4 regions of the Phyllobacterium sp. P30BS-XVII genome follow, and region 3 is predicted to be linked to each of the others. Evidence: riboswitches for the same ligand, from Rfam matches in the RefSeq annotation. Region 3 holds a riboswitch; each other region holds the start of a gene.
The links. Region 3 has a riboswitch for cobalamin ahead of bluB (5,6-dimethylbenzimidazole synthase). Riboswitches for the same ligand answer to the same signal wherever they lie in the genome.

Region 1: linked by a shared signal. The riboswitch ahead of metE (5-methyltetrahydropteroyltriglutamate--homocysteine S-methyltransferase) and the one ahead of bluB (5,6-dimethylbenzimidazole synthase) in region 3 are both predicted to bind cobalamin.
Region 2: linked by a shared signal. The riboswitch ahead of FHW17_RS11300 (DUF1636 family protein) and the one ahead of bluB (5,6-dimethylbenzimidazole synthase) in region 3 are both predicted to bind cobalamin.
Region 4: linked by a shared signal. The riboswitch ahead of cobU (bifunctional adenosylcobinamide kinase/adenosylcobinamide-phosphate guanylyltransferase) and the one ahead of bluB (5,6-dimethylbenzimidazole synthase) in region 3 are both predicted to bind cobalamin.

Annotation. Positions count from the first base shown of each region.
Region 1 is NZ_JACGXO010000002.1:287,273-292,437, reverse strand. It holds gene uvrB (excinuclease ABC subunit UvrB) at 1-899, shown strand, start outside; gene FHW17_RS07350 (TetR/AcrR family transcriptional regulator) at 1,151-1,729, opposite strand; gene FHW17_RS07345 (MFS transporter) at 1,847-3,151, shown strand; cobalamin riboswitch at 3,212-3,431, shown strand; gene metE (5-methyltetrahydropteroyltriglutamate--homocysteine S-methyltransferase) at 3,536-5,165, shown strand, end outside.
Region 2 is NZ_JACGXO010000003.1:423,360-428,524, forward strand. It holds gene FHW17_RS11295 (transglutaminase family protein) at 1-3,073, opposite strand, end outside; cobalamin riboswitch at 3,214-3,427, shown strand; gene FHW17_RS11300 (DUF1636 family protein) at 3,532-3,885, shown strand; gene FHW17_RS11305 (ABC transporter ATP-binding protein) at 4,016-4,825, shown strand; gene FHW17_RS11310 (ABC transporter substrate-binding protein) at 4,825-5,165, shown strand, end outside.
Region 3 is NZ_JACGXO010000002.1:425,322-430,486, reverse strand. It holds gene metF (methylenetetrahydrofolate reductase [NAD(P)H]) at 62-985, opposite strand; gene FHW17_RS07965 (metalloregulator ArsR/SmtB family transcription factor) at 985-1,992, opposite strand; gene FHW17_RS07960 (DUF2293 domain-containing protein) at 2,131-2,448, shown strand; gene bluB (5,6-dimethylbenzimidazole synthase) at 2,381-3,121, opposite strand; cobalamin riboswitch at 3,181-3,358, opposite strand; gene FHW17_RS07950 (molybdenum cofactor sulfurase) at 3,384-3,992, opposite strand; gene ettA (energy-dependent translational throttle protein EttA) at 4,129-5,165, opposite strand, start outside.
Region 4 is NZ_JACGXO010000002.1:612,265-617,429, reverse strand. It holds gene cobN (cobaltochelatase subunit CobN) at 1-487, opposite strand, end outside; gene cobW (cobalamin biosynthesis protein CobW) at 506-1,558, opposite strand; gene cobU (bifunctional adenosylcobinamide kinase/adenosylcobinamide-phosphate guanylyltransferase) at 1,563-2,087, opposite strand; cobalamin riboswitch at 2,243-2,477, opposite strand; gene FHW17_RS08845 (cobyric acid synthase) at 2,886-4,349, opposite strand; gene FHW17_RS08840 (isobutyryl-CoA dehydrogenase) at 4,480-5,165, shown strand, end outside.

The DNA.
Region 1 (5,165 bases), 140 kb from region 3:
TTGGTATCAACCTGCTGCGTGAAGGTCTGGATATTCCCGAGTGCGGGTTCGTTGCCATTCTCGATGCGGACAAGGAAGGATTCCTGCGGTCGGAAACGTCACTGATCCAGACCATTGGCCGTGCCGCGCGTAACGTCGACGGCAAGGTTGTCCTTTACGCCGATCACATCACCGGTTCGATGGAACGGGCCATGGCGGAAACCAGCCGCCGCCGCGAAAAGCAGGAGGCCTATAACACCGAACACGGGATTACACCCGCCAGCATCAAGAAGAATATCGGTGATATTCTCAACAGTGTGTACGAGCGCGATCACGTTCGTGCGGATATTTCCGGCTTTACCGATTCCGGCGCGATGATGGGGAACAACCTCAAATCGCACCTCGAACATCTGGAAAAGCAGATGCGTGTGGCCGCCGACGATCTCGACTTCGAAGTGGCGGCAAGACTGCGCGACGAAATCAAGCGTCTGCGCGAAACGGAACTCGCCATTTCAGACGATCCGATGGCGCGCGAGGTGGAACTGGAAAGTCCGGTTTCCGGCCGCACCAAAGGCAGGCATAATGCCGGACGAGCCATGCACCGTGTGGTTACGGATGAGAACAGCGATCCGAACTCGCCACTGTTCCGCAAACCGCATCTGGATGAAATGGGTGGCGATTCCACCCGGCCTCTGGGCGGTGGACAGTTCCGCAAGAACACGCTGGATGAGATGACCGTAGGCCGGACAGAGAAACCTGTTCGTGGTGCCGTACCGGAAAAGCCCGCACTTCCCGGCGCCACCAACCGGAATGACGACGCCATTATCAGGCGTGAGCGCAGCGGTATCGGCTCCTATGAAGATGCCAATGACGCGCGCAAAAAACGCCGACCGGGCAAAACAGGGCGTCCGGGGCGGTAATTTTGGGCTTATGAGGGTGTGTTGCACCACTTATCGCGCGTGGTTCGACAGGCTCACCATGAGGGAGAGTGAGGGTTGCAAGATAATCGCCAGCATTGCGGAACATCGCAACGGTTGCAGAACTTGATTCCCTGCAACCCTCACTCTCCCTCATGGTGAGCCCGTCGAACCACGTGGTAGGGTTATGCAATCCTTTGAACCATCGACACAGATGTCATTGATATCCCCTTCAACAGGCGATATCCCACACCCTATTCAGTATCTCTCCCGAAGGCTGCCTCACCAATCCTGTTGATTTCTTTGGCGAATTCCGGATCGTCCACCGCGTGGGACAGAACGACTGTTCCCACCAGTCCGGCCATAACAGCAATGGCTTTCTCCCGTTGCTTGGCTTTTGTATTCCCGGTCACGGCGTTGATCAGAATATCGAGCAGCGCCTTTGTTCCCTCGGTAAAGCGCGAGCGCACAGGGCCACCACGGCGGGCAATATCCGGCGCGAGAGCCGCCATCATGCAACTGCTCATTTTGCCCTCGCCATGCGCATCTCCGGTCAAATAGGACTTGGCGATTGCAGCAAGCGCATTATCCGGAGCGCCCTCGGAAAGGCTCATCCATTTGCGGACTGACAGCGCCATGGCCGCTTCGCAGGCCTCCGCAATCAGATCATCCTTTGAATCAAAATGGCCATAGAAGCCACCATGCGTAAGCCCGGCGCTTTTCATGACATCGGCAACGCCGATTCCATCAAAGCCCTTCTCCCGAAACTGCTGCCCGGCGATCTGTACAATACGGGCGCGATTCTGAGCTGCCTGATCCCTGCTGACACGCATGAAACATTCCTTCAAAAAAACTGCATTGACAATTTATATGATGGTCGTCATCAATAGTCAATAATGATGACCGTCATTTAAATCAATTGTCTATAATCGCCCATCGGGGAAACGAACATGATTTCTTCACCACTTGCCGCGACCCTCGCCCGACGCAATGTCCATTATGGTTGGGTTGTTGTCGCCGTCACCTTTCTCACCATGCTCGTTACCGCGGCAGCTGTTGGCGCGCCCGGCGTACTCATCGTACCGCTGGAAAAAGAGTTCGGCTGGACCACGGAACAGATCGCGACGGCCTTTTCCATTCGTCTGCTGCTGTTCGGCCTGATGGGTCCGTTCGCTGCCGCTTTCATGAACTATTTCGGTGTGCGCAAGGTTGTCTGCGTGGCGCTCGCGCTTATTGCCGGTGGCTCGTTTCTATCGCTGGGCATGACGCAGATTTGGCAGCTTATCCTGTTATGGGGCGTTGTGATCGGCTTCGGTACTGGCTTGACCGCCATGGTGCTCGGCGCAACTGTCGCCACGCGCTGGTTTACGGAACGGCGCGGATTGGTGCTTGGCATGCTGACCGCAAGCTCGGCGACCGGCCAGTTGGCCTTCATGCCACTCATGGCGTCCATCAGTGAAAATTACGGCTGGCGTGCCGCCACCATGATGGTCTGCGCCCTGCTCGCCGTTGCCGCTGTTGCGGTATTTCTGCTGATGCGCGACCGTCCAGCCGATGTGGGCTTGCCAGCCTATGGCGAAAAAGAAGTCACGAAGACTGCTCCGATAACGGGCGGACTTCTCTCACTCATCATCATGCCGCTTGTCACACTGAAAGAAATCTCCCGCAGCAGCACGTTCTGGGTCCTGTTCGCCACGTTCTATATCTGCGGTGCGAGCACCAACGGCCTGATCCAGACACATTTCGTCGCGCTTTGCGGTGATTACGGCCTCGCCGCAGTGACAGCGGCCAGCGTGCTTGCCATGATGGGCTTCTTCGATTTCTTCGGCACAATCGGTTCCGGCTGGCTGTCCGACCGGGTCGATAATCGCTGGTTGCTGTTCTGGTACTACGGCCTGCGCGGTGCCTCGCTGCTCTTTTTGCCCTACAGCAACTTCTCCATCTACGGCCTCACGCTGTTCGCCATGTTCTATGGATTGGACTGGATCGCCACCGTACCGCCAACCGTCAAACTGGCAACGGATCGTTTTGGCCGCGAAAAGGCCGGTATGGTATTCGGCTGGGTCTTTGCCGGCCATCAGCTTGGAGCCGCATCGGCTGCCTATGGTGGCGGTTTCGCCCGGACGGAATATGCAAGCTACCTGCCTGCATTCTTCACCGCCGGTATTCTCTGCTTCATCGCAGCCTTGCTCGCCCTGACCATCAAGAAAAGCAGCAAGAGCGACGTTGTCGGTGAACCAGCCGTCGCCCATTAAATGATGACGTAACCATATAAAGATACCTTTATGTGTTATTGACAGTCTGCGGACACACGCCTACCATGCCTTCATCGTGGTTCTCTGCGCCTTCCGGGGCGCAGAGCTAAGAGGGAATACGGTGCGATCTCTTCCCGAGATCTAATCCGGAGCTGCCCCCGCAACTGTAAGCGGCGAGCTGTTGTCAATTTCGTGTCACTGATCCGCACATGGATCGGGAAGGCCTGACAAGAGCACTGACCCGTGAGCCAGGAGACCTGCCTCGATAGATAACGTCCACGGGCGGGGTGTCCGGTGTGTCGCTTGCAAGCGGGCATTGCGATGCCCGTATTTCCTGCATGCGTGCGCCTGGCCTTTGCCCTCAACCAATCGGGGTAAAGAACTATGTCTATCACCATAAGCAATCTGGGTTTCCCTCGGATCGGCAAACGGCGCGAGCTGAAATTCGCGCTGGAAAATTTCTGGTCAGGCAAATCCCATATCGTCACTCTGCAGGATATCGCTGTGGGCCTGCGTCAGGAAAACTGGGCTTTGCAGAAGGCCCATGGCCTCAACCACATACCGAGCAATGATTTCTCACTCTATGACCATGTGCTGGATACCAGCGTCATGGTTGGCGCGATCCCGCAAAACTATGAATGGAAGGGCGGTCCTGCAGCCCCTGAAACCTACTTCGCCATGGCGCGGGGCAGTCAGGGCTCGCAAGATCACGAAGGTTGCGCCCATCACGGCGTAGCGGCGCAGGAGATGACCAAGTGGTTTGATACCAATTATCATTTCATGGTGCCTGAACTGACGCGCGGTCAGGAATTCACCCTTGGTTCCAACAAGCCCGTTGATGAGTACCGCGAAGCCAGCGAGCAGGGCTTTGATACACGTCCGGTTATTCTTGGACCTGTCACCTTCCTCAAACTCGCCAAGAGCAAGGATGACCGCCTCGATCCACTGTCACTATTGCCGGGCCTCCTGCCCGTTTACACGGAAATTCTGCGCCGCCTTTCCGCCAATGGGGCGCAATGGGTGCAGATCGATGAACCTGCGCTGGTGCTTGATCTTGATGAAAGCACACAGACCGCATTCCGCGTGGCCTATGCGTTCTTTGCCCGCGCCCTGCCCCGGCTGAAACTGCTGCTGACGCCCTATTTTGGCGCCCTCGGTGACAATCTCGATCTGGCTTTGGGGCTGCCTGTTGCTGGCCTGCATCTTGATCTTTGCCGTGCGCCCGAGCAACTCAACAGGGTGGTGGCTCAGGCTCCGGCTGGTCTTGTCCTGTCGCTTGGTGTTATCGATGGCCGCAATGTCTGGCGTGCGGATCTTGAAGCCATCCTCCGGCGCATCGAACCCGTGATCACCCAGCGCGGAACAGATCACCTCATTCTGGCACCATCCTGTTCGCTGCTGCACACCCCTGTCGATCTCGAACTCGAAACGGATATCGACCCTGATTTCAAAAGCTGGCTGGCCTTTGCCACCCAGAAACTTGAAGAATTGTCGATCCTTGGCAAAGCAATCAACACGGGCAAAGACAGCGTGCGAGACGAACTGGCGGCCGCCAGCCGTGCTATCGAAACACGCCACACCTCGACCAAAATTCATGACGAAGCGGTAAAACAGCGTCTGCGAGCGGTGACAACGGAGCAGGCACAACGTCAGAGCCCCTATCCTGCCCGGCGTGAAAAGCAGAAATCGCTTGGCTTGCCCGACTTTCCGACAACCACTATCGGCTCCTTTCCCCAGACGGATGGAGTACGCAAAGCGCGGGCGGAACATGGCAAGGGTGCGCTGACCGCCAATGCTTATGCCGCACTGCTGCGCAAGGAAACCGAAACCTCCATTCGCTGGCAGGAGGAAATCGGCATTGATGTGCTTGTCCATGGTGAGTTTGAGCGCAACGACATGGTGCAGTATTTCGGCGAACAGCTCTCGGGCTTTGCCTTCACCAAACATGGCTGGGTGCAAAGCTATGGCTCGCGTTACGTTCGCCCGCCGATCATTTTCGGCGATGTCAGCCGCC
Region 2 (5,165 bases), on a different contig from region 3:
TGGGATGCAGGCCGGAGCGCGGTTGCCATGCCTTGTAGCGCACGCCAGCCACCGCTGTGCCCTGTTTATCGGTCATTTTCAGCGGCACTTCGCGCCCGTTGCAGGCAACGCTGTAACGGGCCGGGTTAAAGCCATCGACTTTGACCTGAAGCCGCTCCACGGATGAATCAACGAAGCGTACCGTGCCGCCGATCGCGCCCTGTTCGCCCATGACATGCCATGGTTCGAGCGCCTGACGTATCTCCAGCTTGACGCCTTCATTCTCGATTTCCCCGCAGAAGGGAAAGCGGAATTCCAGCTGCGCTTCGAACCATTCCGGGCGGAAATCAAAGCCGTTCTCGCGCAGATCAGCGAGCACATCGAGAAAGTCCTGCCAGACAAAGGCGGGTAGCATGAAACGATCATGCAATGACGTGCCCCAGCGCACGAAACTGCCCTGTATCGGATTGTTCCAGAACCGGGCGATCAGCGCGCGGATCAGCAATTGCTGGGCAAGGCTCATACGCGCATTGGGCGGCATTTCAAAGCCACGGAACTCGACCAGACCGAGCCGCCCGGTGGGGCCATCGGGCGAAAACAGCTTGTCGATACAAATCTCAGAACGATGGGTATTGCCGGTGACATCCACCAGGAGGTTGCGGAAGAGCCGATCGACCAGCCATGGCAAAGGCGGCGTGCCTTCACCCGGTCGCGGCACCTGTGCCAGGGCGATCTCAAGTTCATACAGGCTGTCATGCCGCGCCTCGTCAAAGCGCGGGGCCTGACTGGTCGGACCGATGAACAGGCCTGAAAACATGTAGGACAGCGATGGATGGCGCTGCCAATGCAGAACAAGGCTTTTCAAAAGATCGGGACGGCGCAGAAACGGGCTGTTATTGGGCGTTTCGCCGCCAACAACCACATGGTTGCCGCCGCCGGTGCCGGTATGGCGACCGTCGATCATGAATTTGTCAGCGCCCAGTCGGGTCTGGCGGGCTTCCTCGTAGATCGCGGTGGTTGTCTCCACGCAGTCGCGCCAGTTGGCTGCGGGGTGGATATTGACCTCGATCACTCCGGGATCAGGCGCAACGCGGATGACATTGATGCGATGATCCTGCGGCGGGCTGTAACCTTCAATATGCACAGGCAGGCCAAGCCTGTGCGCGGCAGCTTCGGCAGCGGCGACCAGTTCCAGATAATCTTCAAGTGCCTCAACCGGCGGCATGAAGACGCTCAGGCGTCCATCGCGCGGCTCAACCGATATGGCCGTGCGCACTGCGCCGCCGATTTCGCCCAGTTCCTGCTCCACCCGCTCCTGTTGATTGCCTTCAGCCGCTGTGAAAGACGCAACGGTCAGTGGATGTTCAGGCGCGCGTTGCGTGGCGCGTGGTGCCGGGTCAGGCAGAGAACCGCGCTCGACTGACGGGTCAACCGGAACGATATATGGAAAATCCGACGGCGGCACATGCGGCAACGCACCGAGAGGCAGGCGGTAGCCCACGGGCGAATCCCCCGGCACGAGAAACAGCTTACCGCGACGCGTCGTCCATTTTTCACTGCGCCAGCGCGGCCCGGAAGCAAGGCTGTTCCAGCGCTGCACCGGCAGCACAAAACCGCTTGGCTCGGTGAGCCCACGTTCAAAAACCCGGGCAATACGGCTGCGCTCTTCGGGGTCTTTCAGCTTGGAATTGGAGGGGTCGACATTATCAGGCAGATTGCCTTCCTTGACGATCCATTCGGCCGGGTCTTCATAGGCGGGGGCCACCATCTCCTGTTCAACGCCAAGCTCATCCGCCAGCGCCAGCAGAAGCTTTCCGGCATCATCAGGCTTCACATCTGCCGTGCTGTTCTCAGGCGCGATCAGGTCAGGATTGACCCAGATCGGCTTACCATCCTTGCGCCAGTAGAGTGAGAACGTCCAACGCGGTAGGCTTTCGCCGGGATACCATTTGCCCTGCCCGTAATGCAGGAAGCCACCGGGCGCAAAACGCTCGCGCAGCCGCCGGATCAGTTTGTCGGCCTTTTCCCGCTTGGTGGGGCCGACGGCATCAGTGTTCCATTCGCCTGACTCAAAATCATCTATGGAGACGAATGTCGGTTCGCCGCCCATGGTCAGCCGCACATCGCGTTCTTTGAGGATGGCATCCACCTGTTCGCCAAGGGCATCGAGCGCATTCCATGATTCATCCGAAAACGGCTTGGTGATGCGCGGATGTTCGGAAACCCTGTCAACCCGCATATCAAAGCCGAATTCGACATTGGCAAACTCCGCCATACCGGAAATCGGCGCGGCGTTGCGGTAATGCGGGGTGGCGGCCAGCGGCACATGGCTTTCACCGGTCAGAAGCCCCGATGTCGGATCAAGGCCGATCCAGCCGGCACCGGGCAGATAGACCTCGCACCAGGCATGCAGATCGGTAAAATCCTTGTCTGTCCCGGCAGGGCCATCAATGGCAACGAGATCAGGCTTCAACTGGATGAGATAGCCCGAAACAAAGCGCGCAGCGAGCCCGAGATTGCGCAGGACCTGCACCAGCAGCCAGCTTGAATCGCGGCACGACCCAGAGCGCAGGCCAAGCGTCGCCTCCGGCTCCTGCACACCGGTTTCCATGCGGATGACATAGCCGATTTCCCGCTGGATGCGCGCATTGAGATCGACGACGAAATTCACCGTATTGGTCGGACTGCGATCAATCGTTGCGAGGAAGTTCGAAACCAGCGGCCCCACTGGTTCCGGCTTCATATAGATCGACAGGTCATCGCTGATTTCCTGCGGATAGTTGAACGGCCACGTCTCCGCGACCGGCTCCACAAAGAAATCGAAGGGATTATAGACGGTCATATCAGCGATGAGATCGACCTCGATCTTCAATTCCGTCACCGGTTCAGGGAAAACGAAGCGGGCAAGGAAATTGCCGTAGGGGTCCTGCTGCAGATTGACGAAATGATTGGCCGGACTGACCTTCAGGGAATGGCTGAGAACTTTCGTTCGCGAATGGGGCGCTGGCTGGAGCCGGATGATTTGCGGCCCGAGCATGATGGGCCGGTCATACTTGTAGTGCGTCAGGTGATAGACTGCTGCGTGAATTGCCATGTCGCCTCAAAAGCTACGATTCCACAAATACTCCAAGCACTCTACCGAGTTGTCAGCCAATTGAAATCTTTCATTTGCCAAAAATTTTGGCAGCGTCAAAAATTGCCGCATAAACGTGCTTGCAACGGCGGGGCTGGCCGCATAGCATCCGCGCCGATGGTTTCTCCGGCAAGACAACGCCGGGGATGAAAAGGGAACACGGTGAGGCGTACCCAAAAGGGACCGAGACCGTGGCTGCCCCCGCAACTGTAAGCGGTGAGCGATGCCTGACATGCCACTGGTTGAAAGACCGGGAAGGCAAGGCAAAGCTGAGACCCGCGAGCCAGGAGACCTGCCATCTCAATTGAAATTCGAACCGGACGGGGTGTGCCGGGAGCGATGCGATGTCTCTCCCGCATTGTCGCGATGGTGCATTGGCTGCGTTCCCCCAACCCCTGTCTTTGAGGCAATGGACAGGCATGAGCAGGCCGAACCACCAGATTATCGTCTGCACCCTGTGCAAGGCTTCCGACGGCGCACGACCGGGGCAGGACCTTGTCGACAGGCTTGCAGCGGAACTTAATGGCGATCCCGCCTATGAGGTACGCGGTGTCGGCTGCATGGCGGGCTGCGGACATCCCTGCACCGTGGCATTCCGCGCGCCTGACAAGGCGCAATATCTCTTCGGCGATATCTGCCCCGACGCCAACTTTGCCGACCTTATCGATTTTGCCCGGATGTATCAGCGCCTCGATGACGGCTGGTCCCAGGCGTCGCAGCGCCCGCCTGGCCTTTACGACAAGACACTCGCGCGAATTCCTGCACATCTATGACACGGCAGGCATTGACCAATGTTATAACGTTACTATACGAGAACAGTGTGCCTGATATGGCACGACAGAGTTTACCGATTTGGGACCCAGCACCATGTGTTTTGCCTGCAGTCACGGACATCATCAGCCCATGAACAACATCGTCATGCGCGCCGACGACGTGACATTTCGCACCTCCGGCCAGACGCTCGTCGACGAAACCTCGCTCGATATTGAGCAAGGTTCGCGGCTCGCCATTATCGGCCCGAATGGCGCCGGAAAATCCACGCTGCTGCGCATGCTGGCGGGTCTGCTACGGCCCTCCTCCGGCAATGTTTATATCGAAGGCACACCTATTGACCGGTTGAAACCCAGAGAAAGGGCAAGACGCTTCGCCTTTGTCGGCCAGACCGATGCGCCTGACCATCAGTTGCTGGTGGAGGATTATGTCTCGCTTGGCCGTATTCCGCATATGGGCGCTCTGACCAGGGCCGGAGATCGCGATATCGTGGCGGAGGCGCTGCTGCGTGCCAAGGTTGCCCAGTTTTCCCGCCGCCCCATAGGTTCGCTCTCCGGTGGTGAGAGGCAACGCGTGCAACTGGCTCGTGCGATTGCCCAGCAGCCTGATATTCTGTTTCTGGATGAACCCACCAACCACCTCGATCCGAAAGCGCGCAGCGAATTGCTGGCGCTTGTCGCCGGGCTCGACGTGACTGTCATCGCCGTGCTGCACGACCTGCCGCTTGTCGCGCCCTTTGCCACCCATGTTGCTGTCATGCACAGCGCGCAGCTGGTCGCCATTGGCACGCCGGATGAAACACTGACGCCGCGCATTGTCAGCGATGTCTTTGATCTCGACGTATTGCGCCTGCGCCACCCATCGCAGGATCGCGACCTCATGGTGTTCGAAGCACCGGAACCAACAACAACAATACAATCTGCTCAGCTACGGAGAATTTGATGAAAAGAACGTTGCTCGCCCTCGCTTTGTCGGCGCTATCTGCGCCCGCATGGGCGTTTCCTGTTACCGTTGACAGCTGCGGCAAGCCGCTGACCTTTGATGTCGCTCCCAAGCGCGCGGTCATTCAGGACATCAATATGAGCGAAATGGCTTTTGCTCTGCACCTGCAACCCTCCATAGTCGGGGTTTCGGGCATTACAGGCTGGTACAAGCTGGATGACGCTTTCAAAAAGCAGCAGGGTTCCATCCCCGAACTTGCACCCAAATATCCGACGCTGGAAAATCTCGTCGCCGTTGAGCCCGACTTTTTCTTTGCGGGCTGGAATTACGGCATGAAACC
Region 3 (5,165 bases):
AATTGGAATGGCCCGGTTATAGCAACCGGGCCATTTCCATTTTAAGCGACCGCATCCGGGATCAGGCAGCGCCTGCCAACGCAGGTTCCAGTGTGCCGCTGGCTGGACGAATGCCGATAAGATGGCAGATCGCAAAAGCGAGATCTGCGCGGTTCATGGTGTAGAAATGGAAATCCTGCACACCGCGCTCGACCAGATCGAGAACCTGCTCGGCAGCAACAGCTGACGAGACCAGCGCATGGGTCTGCGGATCATTGTCGAGCCCCTCGAACCGCTCAGCCAGCCATGACGGAATATGCGTTCCGGCCTTCGAACAGAAATTGGTCACCTGCGTGAAGTTATGGATCGGCAGAATGCCCGGCAGGATCGGAATATAGATGCCTGCCCGGCGCACCTTCTCCACATAACGCTCATAGAGATCGTTTTCGAAGAAGAACTGGGTGATCGCACGCGTTGCGCCATTATCGACCTTACGCTTGAGCATATCGATATCGGTGGCAAAATCCGGGCTTTCCGGATGCTTTTCCGGATAGGCGGAAACGGAAATATCGAAATCGGCAAAGGCTTTCAGACCGGCAACCAGATCGGCACCGTTCTCATAGCCACCCGGTGTTGGCTTGTAATGGGCACCAACGCCGCCAGCCGGATCGCCGCGCAGTGCAACGAAGCGCTTCACGCCCATGGCTGCAAATTCACGCACAACCGTGTCGACTTCTTCCTTCGTCGCATCGACGCAGGTCAAATGCGCTGCCGCGTTGACGTCGGTTTCAGTCAGGATACGCTTGATCGTACGGGCCGTACGCTCGCGGGTGGAACCACCGGCACCGTAAGTCACCGAGACAAATTCAGGATTGAGCGGCGCAAGGCGCGTCACAGTCTCCCAAAGGCGCTCTTCCATCACCTCGGTCTTTGGCGGAAAGAATTCGAACGAAACCTTGATATTGGTGCCAAGGTCTGCACGGCGGGATTGGCGGAAAAAGCTCATCAGACACTCTCCGATACGCGGGAGGTTAAAGCGGGATCAGCGATCAGCAAGCGTGGGTCGCGTGCCAGCCACAGTTTGACGGTCAGTTTGTCCTGGTCTTTTGGTTCAAGTTCAATGCTGTCTTCCAGTGCAAGCCCGGCCTCAGTCAGCCAGTCACGCATCTGATTGTCGGTAAAGCCAAGCCGCAAATGAGCATGGCTGTCCCGCAGGAATTCAAGATCGTGCGGGGCAAAATCGACGATCAGCATGCGGCCACCTGCTCGTAACGCCCGTGCTGCCTCGCGAATTGCTTCGGCAGGATTATCAAGGAAATGCAGAACCTGATGAATAGTTACCAGATCAAACGACTCCCGATCGACAGGCAGTGAATAGACATCGCCCTGACGAACCTGCGCATTGGCAATGCCCGACCGGTCGAGATTGGACCGGGCGATGGTCAGCATGTCGCGATTGATATCGATGCCGACACCGCGAATGTAAAGCGGTGCAAACAGCTCAAGCAGTCTGCCGGTACCGGTGCCGACATCAAGCATGGCCTGAAAGGGCGTACGTCCGACGATCTTGGTCAGCGCGGCTTCCACGGCACCGTCAGGCACATGCAGCGAACGGATAACGTCCCAGCTTGTTGCATTGGCGCTGAAATAGGCTGCCGCCCGCTCGCGGCGCTGCAGCTTGACCGAGCCAAGCCGCTCGATATCGCGCTCCAGCAGCGGATCGGATATATCAAGGCGGTCGAGCAATATGAGGGCAATGTCGCCAACAATCAGCGATTCCGCGAGACGGAAATAGGCCCAGGAGCCTTCCTGATAGCGATTGATCAGATTGGCTTCGAACAGCAGCTTGAGATGGCGGGAGACACGCGGCTGCGATTGTCCGAGAATGGAAGTCAGATCGGAAACCGTCAAATCACCGCGGGACAACAGCGCCAGAATGCGCAGGCGGCTTGGCTCCGCCGCTGCTTTCAGCGTATCGACCATCAGGTCAAGGTTGAGATCACGTTTGTCCATCGAGCTTTCCTCAAAAGATATAAAGATATGTTTATGTGAGAAATGCTGATTTGGCAAGTTTGTTTTTTGTTGACGGCAAATTTTGTCGCGTCTGAAATAGGCGAGCCAATCGGCAGGCGAATCTGTGAGAGTGATGCGATGAGTGCAGGAACCAACCGTCAGCGGGCTATCGGCAAGCAGCTCACATTGCTTTTACCGGCTGTGCCCTATTCGGATTCCGAACCCATACGCGCCGCCGCCACTGCACCGCATATGAAAACCCTGCCGCCGCCCATCGCCGTCTGGCTTGCGACAGTCGCGCATGTCCGCCACCAGCATACGGATTACGATGCCCTGCGCGATGACGGTTACGATAAGGAATCGGCACGGTTTTTTGTGCTTGAAGCCATCAACCGGAAACTGACGGAATGGCGCGCAACCCGGCTTCTCGACCCGGACGAGGAAGATCCGAGCTGACCGGCCATTGATCTTCAAAAATGAGTTCCGCAAGCGGCAGGCGTTTGCGCCAACCCCGTTTTTCCAGTTCCGGGCTGTCATAAAGCTTGCTGACATAGCCGATGCACAGATAAGCGATAATTTCGATATGGTCAGGGATACCGAGAATACGGCGCATATCCTGATCGTGATAGATGCTGACCCAGCCAACGCCGATACCTTCTGCCCTTGCCGCCAGCCACAGGTTCTGCACGGCGCACACGGTGCTGTAGATATCCATCTGCGGGTTGTGCGTCCGCCCCAGCACCACATCGCCTCCCCGCGTCCTATCGCAGGTAATGCAGAGATTAACCGGTGCCTTCACGATGCCCTCAAGCTTCAATGACGCATAGAGAGCCTGACGTTCATCAGCGAACATCGCGGCTGCCTCCGCATTGGCACGGGTAAATGCCCTGTGTACCTCGACCTTGCGCGCTTCGTCGCGGATGAGAATGAAGTTCCACGGCTGCATGAAACCCACTGACGGCGCATGATGGGCGGCATCCAGAAGCCGCATCAGAACGTCATCTTCTATAGGTCGTGGCAAAAACTGATCGCGTACATCGCGGCGGGTATAGATGGCTTTGTAGACGGCATCGCGCTCATCACGGGAAAAATCAGCGGCGGTCACAGGACCATGGACAGAATCGTGCATTGTTTGCTCCCAACAACGCGAGGGGCCAAAACCCCGGACACCTCCCCGCTGTCCATGCGGTTTTGGCTATCTGGTCCGGCCGGTCTTCTGACTGAGGTTCATCTGAACCGCGCGCCTTCCGGATGTCTCCGTGGCAATCTGCGCGGCCCATCCCCTTTTACAGCGTTGGGCACGTGCCGGATTTTCACCGGCTTCCCGATTCTCCTGCAAGCAGGCACCGAACCGGCTTTCATTCGCCATAAATTCTGGAAAGACGCAAGTATCAGCCGGGATAAATCCATTGTTCCGGCAGACGCGCATCGACTTTTTCGCCCGCATTGATGATACCCGGCACTTCCACCCAGGCAACAACCCCACGCAAACGTCTCGATGCCTTGACGAAATCAAGCGCTGTGGCCGTGTGATCGCGTGTTTGCGCACTTTCAGCGATGGAACGCCCCGCCACCTTACATGGCGCATTCTGGCCATCCACCTTCAGCGTCACCCCGCCTTCGAAGAACAGCAGGGTGCGCGGCGGCAGCATGGAAAGCGAGGGAATACCATCGACCACCATATTGGTGCCGATCCATTCCGGCTTGATTTCCGCAAGGCCCATGGTCTTGGCAATCGTTTCAAGCTCGTCCGCTGCCAGAATGGAAATATGCCGTTCATTGCGCATTTCGGTGCCACGCGGATACCACGGCTCGCGCCCGCCGGAGCGGCGGGTAAGGCCCGCATGATAATCGCCGCGTATGCCCTCAAAGGTAAGATCAAGCATTTCGGCTGCGGCAGTGACAAAACTGTCCTTCGGTGCCTGAAATACACCGCTGACCCGGCCGGCAATTTTGCGGGCAGGAATAATGTGAGTTGTGGTTGCGAAAAGATCAGTCATGACGGCGCTCCATGCAATCTGCCGCATCTTAGGAAAATTGAATATTAAAACCAGCCAATATCACTGATGGAAATGTCAAAATCGGTGATGGGAGGGTGTTGCCACCCTCCCGATCTTATTAGCGCGCCCGCACTTTTTAACGTGTGAGGGGCTTATAGCTTGGACGCTTTGGATTGACACTGTCTGGTCCCAGACGGCGAATCTTGTCGTTCTCATAATCCTCGAAGTTGCCTTCGAACCATTCAACGTGGCTGTCACCTTCGAATGCCAGAATGTGCGTTGCCAGCCGGTCAAGGAACATACGATCGTGGCTGATGATAACGGCGCAGCCAGCATATTTTTCCAGTGCATCCTCAAGAGCCGCCAGCGTTTCCGTGTCCAGATCGTTGGTCGGTTCGTCAAGGAGCAAGACGTTGCCACCCGATTGCAGCATCTTGGCAAGGTGAACGCGGTTACGCTGACCACCGGAAAGATTGCCAACCTTCTGCTGCTGATCGCCGCCCTTGAAATTGAACGCCGAAACATAGGCGCGCGAATTCATCTCGTTCTTGCCGATCTTGATGATTTCATTGCCGCCGGAGATTTCCTCCCAGACGTTCTTTTCGGCTGCGAGGTGATCGCGGCTCTGGTCGACATAGCCGAGATGAACCGTTTCACCGATACGGATTGAACCGGAATCCGGCTTTTCCTGCCCGGTGATCATCTTGAACAGCGTGGTCTTACCCGCACCGTTCGGCCCGATGATGCCGACAATGCCGCCCGGAGGCAGTTTGAAAGTCAGGTTCTCGATAAGAACGCGATCACCGAAAGATTTTGTCAGGTTTTCAGCTTCGATAACCACCTGTCCGAGGCGCTCGCCTGCGGGGATGATGATCTGCGCATCGCCGGGACGCTGATCATTGGCGGCATCAACCAGCGCATCATAGGCCTTGATACGCGCCTTTGACTTGGCCTGACGGGCCTTCGGGCTGGCGGAAATCCATTCGCGCTCGCGCTCCAGAGCCTTCTGGCGCGAATCGTCCTCGCGGCCTTCCTGCAACATGCGCTTGGACTTGGCACCAAGATAGGCGGAGTAGTTCCCTTCGTAAGGAATGCCGCGGCCACGGTCGAGTTCGAGAATCCAGCCCGTTACATTGTCAAGGAAGTAGCGATCATGCGTGATCAGCAGGACGG
Region 4 (5,165 bases), 190 kb from region 3:
TGGAATGGATCAGAGCGCTACAATAATCGAGAAAACGCTGCGCATTCTGCGCGCCACCTTCCAGCAGATAATGCCAGAGTGCGTCGCGATCATGCCGGGCAATGGTTGAAAACCGGTCGAGCCCCGGATCGGGCTTGTCATCCCCCGGCAGCACCGCAAGCTGCACCTTGTGATTGACGGCACAGGCATGCAGCGCTTCCAGACCATAGGGCCAGTAGCTTTCGCCGCCGATAACCCTGACCACGATCAGCTTGGCATGGCGCGCCGTCCGCTCCACATAGGCGTCGACAGACATCGGGTGCGACAGGCTCATCATATTGGCAAGGCGCAGCGACACCGCGCCATCGCCCTGCCGCCGTGCGGAGGCAAGGCTCGCCAGTTCCGTATCAGCAGCGGAAAGAAACAACACATCTCCCGGCGTCTGGCCAAGGTCGATAGCCTCGGTCCCTTCAGCAATGGTGCCTTTCTGGGCAAGCAGGAGATGCATTCAGTTTTCCAGCCTCAGTTAAACGGCCGCAGCAGTGACAGCGGATGTAATGGCATCATTGTCGATATCATGCAGACCGATAACGACGAGACGCGTCTGGCGCTCTTCACCCGGATTCCAGGCACGGTCAAAGTAATGCTCGATGCGCGTGCCGACAGCCTGCACCACCAGACGCATGGGCTTGCCGGGAACATCGGCAAAGCCTTTCAGGCGCAGAATGTCGTGATCGGCAATGACGGTCTTCAGCTTTTCAACAAAGCTCTTTGGTTCCGCAACCGGGCCTAGACCAACGACAAAACTCTCAAACTCATCATGATCATGCTCTTCACCCGCCTCATGCTCCATTTCATGGTGCGATTTGCGGTTGGCAATGTCCTGTTCCGTGCCAACGCCAAGCCCCAGCAGAAGCTCATTGCTAAGCTTGCCGAAGCTTGCCGAAACCATGTTGAGCGAGCGGGACGAGCGGCTCTGCACATCGCCGCGCACCCCATCAAGCTGCTTGTCATTGATAAGGTCTGTCTTGTTGAGCACAATCAGGTCGGCGGCGCGAATCTGGTCTTCGAACAGTTCTTCGAGCGGGCTGTCATGATCGAGTGATTCATCCTGAATGCGCTGGGCATCAACCTTGTCATGATCATCGGCAAAACGGCCTTCGGATACGGCAGAGGCGTCAATCACGGTAACAACACCATCAACCGTTACCTGCGTCTTGATTTCAGGCCAGTTGAACGCTGCAACCAGAGGCTGCGGAAGGGCGAGACCCGATGTCTCGATGACAATATGATCGGGGCGATCAGGACGATCAAGCAGCTTGGTCATGGTCGGAATGAAATCATCCGCCACTGTGCAGCAGATGCAGCCATTGTTCAGCTCGATCACATCCTCGTCGCGGCAGGCTTCGATACCGCAGCCCTTGAGCAGACCGCCATCGACGCCCAGATCGCCGAACTCATTGATGATAAGCGCGATACGCTTGCCATTGGCGTTTTCAAGCAGATTGCGGATCATCGTGGTTTTGCCCGAACCGAGAAAACCGGTGATGACTGTTGCTGGAATCTTTTGACCCTGCATATTCCTATCCCTTCATTGTGAGCGGCAGTCCGGCTGCCACGAAATAGACTGTTGCCGCAGCTTGCGCCACGGCCTGATGGAGACGTCCGGCATGGTCGCGAAAATCGCGCGCCATGCGGTTCTCCGGAACGATGCCGAGACCCACTTCGTTCGAGACCAGAACAATCGAACCTTGAAGTTTCGGCAGCGCTTCGACAAGCTGCCGCGTCTCAGCGGTAATATTGCGCTCATCCATCATCAGATTGGTGAGCCAGAGCGTCAGGCAGTCGACAAGAACAGCCTTGCCCTCGCCAGCCACCCCTTGCAGGGTATCCAGCAGATCAAGCGGCTCTTCTATGGTACGCCATAGTGAACCGCGCTGCTTTTTATGCAGGTCAATGCGTACAGACATTTCCTCATCCCACGCCCTGCCCGTTGCGACATAGATCGCGTCAAGGCCCGACGACTTGATCAGGCCTTCGGCAAAGCTGGATTTGCCCGAGCGGGCACCGCCGAGAATGAAAGTCACACCTGAATTGAGTTGAGGCATCGCCGCTATTGCAACCGCAACGATCCATCCATCAAAGGGAATGCGGGCGGGAAAACAAGCAAATGCGTCATACGAGCAGCCATAACAACCTCCGTGCTGGGCCTGAAGGGACATTACCCTTCGATTCTTGGGCAGGATTACCCCAAGCCTTTCCTGGGAAAGGCTCTATGACTGGCAGGTCTCCTGGCTCGCGGGTCACAGAATGAATGCCGCCTTCCCGGTTTCCCAGTGGCTGCCCTCTGCATATGCGTCAGGCTTTGCATTGATCCTCGCCGCTCTACAGTCGCGGGGTCGGCTGCGGTGGGACCGCCCTTCAGGGTACGGCCGTCGCATTCCCTTTTGATCCCTTGGCCTTCGACCAATATGGGAACCAATCATGGGCTGGACGTTATTCATCCCCCACGAGAAATGTCAATTGAATGTGTGCTGTTTGGTAAGAGAGTGGTAGGGTGGGTTCGTGGTTCGACAAGCTCACCATGAGGGAGAGGGATGATGCAAGGGAGTTTTATTCTGCCACGTTGCGGAGCTTGGCTCCCTACAACCCACCCATTTCCCTCATGGTGAGCTTGTCGAACCACGAACCACGCACCATCAACGTTCACCCCCCTCTGCCCTGTCGGGCATCTCCCCCACAAGGGGGGAGATCAGCTGACAGTGCCGCCTAGCACAATCTGAGAACCATGCCTGTTGTGCAAAGGCGTTTATGCCAATGTGATCTCCCCCCTTGTGGTGGTCCGAAGGACGGGCGAGCCACGGGTCTCGCCCCTCTGCCCTGTCGGGCTACCGGCGGTGTGAGCATCAATATCTGCCTGCAGCACATGCAAGCAACGCATCGACATCAATCAAATCCTCCAGCTGCCCCGCGATACTATCCAGCGCGGCATCCACACCCGCACGGTAATCAAACTCGTCAGCCGCAATACCCATCGACCCCAGCAGCGCCGCACGAAAGCGATCCGCGCCGAAAAGCCCGTGCAGATAGGTCCCAAACACCTTGCCGTCTTTCGATATCGCCCCATCATTCACACCATTGATACGGGCAACAGGGCTGGAACAATCCGGGCCCGTCGTCCGGCCCAGATGAATTTCATAACCGCTGAGCGGCAGATCGAACTGCAGTGAATGTGCCTCGACATTGCGCACGGTCTTTTCAGGTTCCATCACCGTATCGATCTCGAGATGCCCGAGCCCTTGGGTTTCCGTCACGTTGCCCTCGATGCCATCAGGGTCGCGCACCGTCCGGCCGAGCATCTGGAAACCGCCGCATATGCCAATGATATGCCCGCCGCGACGCCGGTGCAGGTCCAAATCCTTGTCCCAGCCATTTTCGCGAAACCGCAGCAAATCGCTGATTGTGGATTTGGAACCGGGAATAATCACCAGCCCCGCATCGGACGGCAGCCGCTCGCCACTGCGCACCATCACCACATCCACCTGCGGCTCGGCCATCAGCGGATCGAGATCGTCAAAATTGGCAATGCGATCAAGCACCGGCACCGCGATTTTGAGCGCCCGGCCCTCGCCCTTCGCCAGACGTTCCAGCACAACCGAATCTTCCGCCGGCAACCGTGCTGCATCTTTCAACCACGGCACGACGCCGAAAGAGGGCCAGCCGGTAAATTGGCTGATGGCTTTCAACCCGTCATCAAACAGCGAGACATCACCGCGAAACTTGTTGATGAGATAACCGATGATCATATCCCGATCTTGCCGTTGCAGGATCGCATGGGTCCCGACGATTGAGGCAATCACCCCACCCCGGTCGATATCGCCGACCAGCAGCACAGGCACGTTGGCGCGGGTGGCAAAGCCCATATTGGCGATATCCCCTGCCCTGAGGTTGATTTCCGCTGGCGAACCCGCCCCCTCGACGATCACAAGATCAGCGCCATCGCGCACAATATCCCATGACGCCATGACAGCATCGAGCAGCTGCGCCTTGAATTTCTGGTAATCGCGCCCCTTCGCCTGTCCCCAGACTTTGCCCTGCACGATGATCTGGCTGCCGGTCTCGGACTGCGGTTTCAAAAGCACGGGATTCATATGCACTGATGAGGGCACGCCGCAGGCGACGGCCTGCAACCATTGCGCCCGGCCAATCTCGCCGCCATCATCGCTGACAGCGGCATTATTCGACATATTCTGCGGTTTGAATGGCCGAACTTTTAATCCGCGATTGCGCGCAAGCCGGCAAAGTCCGGCCACCAGGACGGATTTCCCAACATCTGACCCTGTTCCCTGCAACATGATTGCGTGTGTCATGGGCTTTGAGTAGCGGATATGTCTTTCTCTTCCTAGCCCCCGTCAAAACGCATCTCTGTCGTTGCGCGGCCCCACGCTTGGGATAAACTGCGGCTAAGAGGAATACAGGGAGGTTATCATGGATGCGCTCGTGGATACGGCGTCCAGCCAGTTCGAACTCAATGAAGATCAGCTGGCAATTCAGGACATGGCCCGCGCCTTTGCCGCGGACCGCGTTGCACCCAACGCGCTTGCCTGGGACCGTGACAAGCATTTTCCAGCTGATGTCATCAGGGAAACCGGCCCGCTCGGCATGGGCGGCATCTATGTGAAGGAAGAGTTTGGCGGCTCGGGGCTCAAACGGCTCGATGCAGTGCTGATCTTTGAAGCGCTATCAGCCGCCTGCCCGGCCTTCTCCGCCTTCATATCGATCCACAACATGGCAACATGGATGATCGATCTCTACGGCAATGATGAACAGCGCCAGCGCTTTGTGCCGCATTTGACCTCGATGGAGTGGCTGGCAAGCTATTGCCTGACCGAACCCAATTCCGGCTCGGATGCCGCAGCGCTTAAAACCCGTGCGGTGCGCGATGGCGATCATTATGTGCTGAATGGTGCAAAACAGTTCATTTCAGGCGCAGGTGATACGGACCTTTATGTCACTATGGTGCGCACCGGCGAGGATGGCCCGAAGGGCATCTCGACGCTGATCATCCCGAAAGATGCGCCCGGCCTTTCCTTCGGTGCCAATGAGTACAAGATGGGCTGGAATGCCCAATCCACCCGGCAGGTGATTTTCGACAATTGCCGCGTGCCGGTGGCAAACCTGCTCGG